Regions from separate parts of the Brevibacterium sp. HMSC24B04 genome, predicted to be linked through region 1. Evidence: predicted binding sites of a transcription regulator. Region 1 holds the regulator's gene; the other holds the start of a gene.
What was found. Region 1 encodes HrcA, which represses chaperone genes, less so after heat shock. Its sites were predicted from a motif close to TTNGCACTCGNNNNNNNCGAGTGCNAA; they were not measured.
Positions count from the first base shown of each region.

Region 2: a site for HrcA is predicted at 2,325-2,351, ahead of groES (co-chaperone GroES). Genes of this name have one in related genera too.

Region 1 covers NZ_KV786068.1:234,451-237,863, forward strand. The annotation lists gene dnaJ (molecular chaperone DnaJ) at 1-785, opposite strand, end outside; gene hrcA (heat-inducible transcriptional repressor HrcA) at 883-1,887, opposite strand; gene HMPREF3092_RS01125 (DUF3097 domain-containing protein) at 2,087-2,935, shown strand; gene HMPREF3092_RS01130 (GNAT family N-acetyltransferase) at 2,935-3,413, shown strand, end outside.
Region 2 covers NZ_KV786093.1:79,421-82,833, reverse strand. The annotation lists gene groL (chaperonin GroEL) at 110-1,696, opposite strand; gene groES (co-chaperone GroES) at 1,779-2,072, opposite strand; gene HMPREF3092_RS06835 (TatD family hydrolase) at 2,410-3,339, opposite strand; gene metG (methionine--tRNA ligase) at 3,345-3,413, opposite strand, start outside.

The sequences.
Region 1 (3,413 bases):
GGCACGGACAGTTCTGCGCGCAGGTTATCGCCGTCGCGGGTAAAGACGTCATGTTCGCGGACGGTGATTTCGATGTGGAGGTCACCAGCCGGGCCACCGCCGGGGCCGACTTCGCCGTGGCCGGACAGGAGGATGCGGGTGCCGTCGTGCACACCGGCGGGAATTTTGACGGCGAGGGTCTTCTCTTCGCGCACTCGGCCTTCGCCGCCACAGCTGTTGCAGGGGTCTTTGATGACATCGCCGTAGCCGGAGCAGTTGCCGCACACCTGCTGGGTGCGCATGTCACCCAGGATGGTCCGCTGAACAGTCGAAATGGTGCCCGCTCCGTGGCACAGGCCGCAGGTTTCGGGTTTGGTGCCTTCGCGGGCACCGCCGCCGTGGCATGTTTCGCACATGACGGCCGTCTGCACGCGGATGTCCTCTTTGCCGCCGAAGACAGCGGTTTCAAGGTCGATGGTGAGTTCCACGAGGGCGTCGCGACCGGGGCGCACACGCTGGTTCGGAGGGCCAGCATGGCGCGGTCCTCCCCCGCCGAAGAACGTGTCGAACAGGTCGGAGAAGCCGCCGAATCGGCCGGCACCCCCAGTGGAGCCGCCCATGTCGTAGTGGCGTCGCTTATCCGGGTCGGACAGTGTTTCGTAGGCGACGGAGACTTTCTTGAATTCGTCTTCGTGTCCGGGGTTGACGTCCGGGTGGTACTTGCGGGCGAGCTTCCTGTAGGCCTTTTTGATGTCGTCTGCGGAAGCGTCGCGTTCAACGCCAAGTGTTTCGTAGTGATCGCTCACTGCTTCTTCTTTCGTTCGGATGCGTCTGTGAAAAGTGCGGGGTTCGATTGTGTGCTTGCGGTCTTCGGTCGGGCGGTCAGCCGGTCAGAGCGTACAGTCAGTCCGACAGGATGGTTGAGACGTATTTCGCTACGGCTCTGACTGCCGCCATTGTCGTTGGGTAGTCCATGCGGGTGGGGCCGAGCACTGCCAGTGAAGCGGTTGTGTCTTCTGTTCCGTAGCCGGTTGCAATAAGCGATGCTCCGGCCAGGGCTTCGAAGCGGTTCTCACTGCCGATCTGAACGGCAATTCCGTCAGCCTGCATATCCGCCAGCAGCTTGAGCAGCACGACCTGCTCTTCGATTGCTTCAAGCAGCGGGCCCATGTGGGTGCCGAACTCACTTCCGGCACGGGCGAGGTTGGCGGCCCCTGCCATGATGAGCCGGTCCTGCCTCTTGCTGCGGGCAAGTTCCACCAGCCGTTCGGCGATTGCGGTTGCCGTCTGAGCCAGTGCCACGGGCACCGCCAGTCCGCTGAGGGTGTCTTCGACGGCGTCCAGCCGCGTGTCTTCCAGCGCTTCGTTGAAGGCCCGCCGCATGCCGCGGACATCGTCTTCGTCAACCGGGTCGAGCGCTTCGACTATGCGCTGTTCGACTTCACCGGTGTCGGTGATGAGGATGACGAGGATCCGCTCGGGGCTCAACTGCACCAATTCGATGCGCCGGATGGTGGTCTGAGCGCGCACCGGATACTGGATGAGGGCAACTTGGTGTGTCAGCCGCGACAGCAGGCGGACTGTCTGCGCGAGGGTGTCGTCAATGCTCTGCGTGCTGGACAGGATCTGGGAAATGGCCCGCTTTTCTGCACTGGAGAGCGGTTTGACGTCGTCAATGCGGTCGACAAAAGCACGGTAGCCCGCATCGGTCGGGATGCGGCCGGCCGATGTGTGGGGCTGTGCGATGAGGCCTTCTTGTTCGAGTGCCGCCATGTCGTTGCGGATGGTGGCTGAGGAAACACCGAGCTTGTGACGTTCAACGAGGGCTTTCGAGCCAACCGGTTCGTTGGTGGCCACATAGTCTTCGACGATGGCCCGCAGAACTCTGCTGCGCCGCTCGTCGCTCATCCCGCATCGCTCCTATCTGCACCGAACCGGACGGCGTTTGTCAGCCGACCCTCTTGGCACTCTCAGTCTTAGAGTGCCAATTCTAGTGATGCGCGCACATCTATACAAACCCCACCGCGCCTGCGGATGTCGGCCTTGCGAGCAACACTACGCACGACAATGCGGCCAGTGGCGCCGGCACGCGGGTACCGTGGTCATCATGTCTGACCGCTATGGACGCGATGTCCTCTCTTCTGGCCGCACTCACCAACGACCCAAGACCCAGCAGGTTGAGGTCAAACGCGGAATGGTCGTTGAAGAGGTTGAGACCGGCTACGTCGGAGCGATCGTCAAGCTTGAGAAGACCAACGGCGGTTTCCTCATCCACCTCGAAGACCGGCACGGTCGCACGCAGGCGTTCCCCCTGGGCTTCGGCTACCTGCTGGAGGGCAAGTCCGTGGAGCTCACACGTCCGCGGCCGGCTGCACAGAAACAGCCCGGACGCACCGCCTCGGGAAGTCGCACCGTGCAGACCAAGGCGCGAGTCGCCCGGGGCAGCCGCATCTGGGTTGAGGGAAAGCACGATGCGGAGCTGGTCGAGAAGATCTGGGGTGACGACCTGCGGGTCGAGGGGGTTGTTGTGGAACCGTTGGGCGGCCTGGATGACCTCATGGAGGCGCTCGTCGAGTTCCAGCCGGATGCCGAGCACCGGGTTGGGGTACTTGCCGACCACCTAATCGAGGGCACGAAGGAAACGCGGATCGTCAGCGAAGTCGCAAGGCAGCCGTGGGCTGAGCACGTGCGAGTCACGGGTCACCCGTACGTCGACGTTTGGCAGGCCGTGAAGCCGTCGGTTGTTGGGATTTCCGAATGGCCAGAGGTGCCACGCGGAGAAGACTGGAAGCTGGGTGTTCTGCGCCGGATCGGCTGGCCGCACGCCGACCACACCGACACGGCACGAGCCTGGCAGCGGATTCTGGGTTCAGTGAAGTCCATCGCGGATGTCGATTGGACCCTGTCAGGTCGAGTCGAAGAGCTCATTGACTTCGTGACAGTCGGCAGGCACTGATGGCGCACAGCGAAAACCCTTTCCTCAATTCCGGTGAACTGGCTGACGGCACTGTGACTCTCCGCCCGTACCGGCCGGAGGACGCAGACGACCTTGTGGCCACCTGCACGGACGCCTCGGTGCTGGAATGGACGCAGGTCCCCCAGCACTACACCCGTGACATGGCGCTTGACTGGTGCGCGAACCCACCGGAACCCTCGTGGGTCATCACCTCCCCAACAGCAGAACACCCTGGCCGATACTCAGGCCAGATTGATATGCGCGTCCATACTGCCCATTACGTGTCGTTGGGCTACATGTCTGCCCCGTGGGCACGCGAACAGGGACTCATGACAGCTGCTGTGCGGATTGTGACAGATTTCGCCTTTGCGCGCGGCGCACAGCGGGTTGAAATCTGCGTCCACCCCGACAATGCAGCGTCACGCAAGGTTGCTGAGAAAGCGGGGTTCACATTCGAGGGCATCCGCCGCAACGGCGA
Region 2 (3,413 bases), on a different contig from region 1:
CAAAAACCTGCACGCAACTCGGCTTAAAAATGACGAAGGGCGGATGGAGAGTCTCCATCCGCCCTTCGTTCACTGAGCTCAAACCGAAGTTCGAGCCTCAGCTAGACGATCAGTCTTCTTCGTCTTCTTCCTGCTTCTCGACAACCAGCGATTCGGTGGTGAGAACCAGTGCTGCGATCGATGCTGCGTTGCGCAGTGCCGAACGGGTGACCTTGACCGGGTCGATGACACCCTTGCCGATGAGGTCGCCGTATTCGCCGGTAGCAGCGTTGTAGCCCTCGCCGAGTTCGAGTTCTTCGACCTTGGAGACAACGACGAAGCCGTCCTGTCCGGCGTTTTCGGCAATCCAGCGAAGCGGCTGACGCACAGCGCGGCGCACGATGTCCGCACCTGTGGCAGCATCGCCTTCGAGGCCGAGGCCTTCGGCTGCAGCGGATGCGTGCACGAGTGCGGTACCGCCACCGGCGACGATGCCTTCTTCGATGGCTGCACGGGTAGCAGCGACTGCGTCTTCGACGCGGTGCTTGCGTTCCTTGAGCTCAACTTCGGTGGCAGCACCGACCTTGATGACGGCAACGCCGCCGGCCAGCTTAGCCAGGCGTTCCTGCAGCTTTTCGCGGTCCCATTCGGAGTCGGTCTTTTCGACCTCAGCGCGAATCTGGGCGACGCGACCGGCAACAGCTTCGTCTGCTCCGCCGCCGTTGACGACCGTGGTGTTGTCCTTGGTCACGGTGACGGTGCGTGCGGTGCCGAGCTGTTCCAGGGTGGCCTGTTCGAGCTTCATGCCCATGTCCGGGGTGATGACTTCGCCGCCGGTGAGGACTGCGAGGTCTTCCAGGATTGCCTTGCGGCGGTCGCCGAAGCCGGGAGCCTTGACGGCAGCGACATTGAGGATGCCGCGCATCTTGTTGACAACCAGGGTCGACAGAGCTTCGCCTTCGACGTCTTCGGCGATGATCAGCAGCGGCTTGGATGCCTGCTGAACCTTTTCGAGCACCGGCAGGAGGTCCTGGATGTTCGAGATCTTGCCCTGGTTGATGAGGATGTAGGGGTCCTCGAGCACTGCTTCCTGGCGGTCTGCATCGGTGATGAAGTACGGCGACAGGTAGCCCTTGTCGAACTGCATGCCTTCGGTGAATTCGAGCTCAACCGCAGAGGCCTGCGATTCGTCAATCGTGATGACGCCGTCCTTGCCGACCTTGTCGAAGGCGTCGGCGATCAGTTCGCCGATTTCTTCCGACTGTGCCGACAGTGCTGCGACGTGTGCGATTTCCTTGGAACCGGAAACGTCGCGAGCGATTTCGAGCAGACGAGCTTCAACAGCTGCGACTGCTGCTTCGATGCCGGCCTTGAGCTGGCCGGGGGCTGCACCGGCGGCAACGTTGCGCAGGCCTTCGGACACGAGTGCCTGTGCGAGAACGGTTGCGGTGGTGGTGCCGTCACCTGCGACGTCGTTGGTCTTGGTGGCGACTTCCTTGGCCAGCTGTGCGCCGAGGTTTTCGTAGGAGTCGTTGAGTTCGACTTCGCGGGCGATGGTCACACCGTCGTTGGTGATGGTGGGTGCGCCCCACGCCTTGTCGAGGACGACGTTGCGGCCCTTGGGTCCCAGCGTCACTTTGACGGTGTCGGCCAGAACGTTGACGCCCTTTTCGAGTGCCTTGCGGGCTTCGTCGTCGAACAGAAGGGTCTTAGCCATGGTTCACTTCTCTTTCTGTAAGCCGTTGCCTGTACGGCAAGCGCCGCCCGTCAGGCGGCGGTTGCTGTGGGTGCGGAAGTGATCAGGCGATGACTGCGAGGACATCGCGAGCCGAGAGCACCAGGTACTCTGCGCCTGCGTACTTGACTTCGGTGCCGCCGTACTTGGAGTAGATGACCTTGTCGCCGACTTCGACGTCGACGGGCACGCGGGTACCGTTTTCGGCAACGCGGCCGGGTCCGACTGCGACGACTTCGCCTTCCTGCGGCTTTTCCTTTGCGGTGTCCGGGATGACGAGGCCGGAGGCAGTGGTCTGTTCGGCTTCGACCTGGCGGACGACGATCCGGTCTTCAAGCGGCTTGATGTTCACCGACATGGAGGAAACTCCTTCGATCAGTTGTATGAAGGTTGCTGTGTTCAACTTGAGCGGAGGGGACAGCTGGGACGCTGTCTTCTGACGAGGCGCCGCCTGCTTTGGTCTGTTTCCTGCCGTCGTCGCGGGTGCCGGCTGGAACGGTCCTTGACGAGTGCGGTGTGCTGAGGTTTTCGGCTGAGCCCTGTGCTCAGCTCATTGTTCAGCGATTAGCACTCGCACCACTCAGGTGCTAATTCAGACTGTAGTCTGCGCCTGGCACTCGGTCAAGCGGAGTGCTAACCAAGCACATCTGGCCGCCTGGTGGTCACTCCATGCAAGACAGCGGATGCTCGTCAGTTCAGGCCCACTCCCCTATTGCCCGCAGCGCGTTGGCGGTGGTGATGTTCGCAATGTGCCCTTCAGATACTCCGCGAACTTCGGCCAGTTTGCGCGCGTTGAGTGCAGCGAGATACGGCCCGCCGGGCTTGCCGCGGTGTGGGTGGGGTGTGAGGAACGGCGCGTCGGTTTCAGTCAACAGGAGTTCGTCCGGCACGACCGCCGCTGCTTCGCGCAGCCCGGCAGCGTTTTTGAACGTGATGTTGCCGGCAAAGGACATGAAGTATCCGCGGCGAGCGCATTCTTCGGCCATGTCAACATCCCCGGAGAAGCAGTGGAGGATGGTGACGTCTGGCGCACCGACTTCGGCCAGGGTGTCGAGGACATCCTGGTGTGCTTCACGGTCGTGAATCTGCAGGGCGAGACCGCGGCGCTTGGCGATTTCGATGTGCGCGCGGAAGGATTCCTTCTGCGCGTCCATGTCGGCGCTGTCGGATGCGTCGGTGCGGAAGTAGTCGAGCCCGGTTTCGCCGACAACCCGCACGCGTTCGCGCCCGGCGAGTTCGTCGATTTCCGCCAGGGCTTCGTCCAGCTGCCCTGCGCGGGCAAGCGTGGGAGCTTCGTTGGGGTGCAGAGCGACTCCACCCAGCAGCCAGGGCCTTCCATCTTCGGCTTCGGAGGCCACGATGTCGGCCGTCCAGCGGGCGGCCGGCAGGTTGCATCCGATCTGGACTACTCGTTCGATGCCGGCCGCCATGGCGGATTCGTAGAAGAACGACAGCGGCGGGAACTGTTCGTCTTCGCCGGGCACGACGTCTTCTGCGATGACTTCGCCGGCCTTCAGCGGCAGGCGCACGCCGGTGCAGATGTCCAGGTGGGTGTGGGAGTCAACACCGGGCGCTGCCAATCGTTCGGGTACGTCCGGGTACTCTCCCGCTGCGCGTGAGGCCACGCTTATCAGTCCTCCGGTTCGACGTATTTGGGGAACACGGGTTCGGGTTTGGGAAGCTCAGTGCCGCCTGCCAG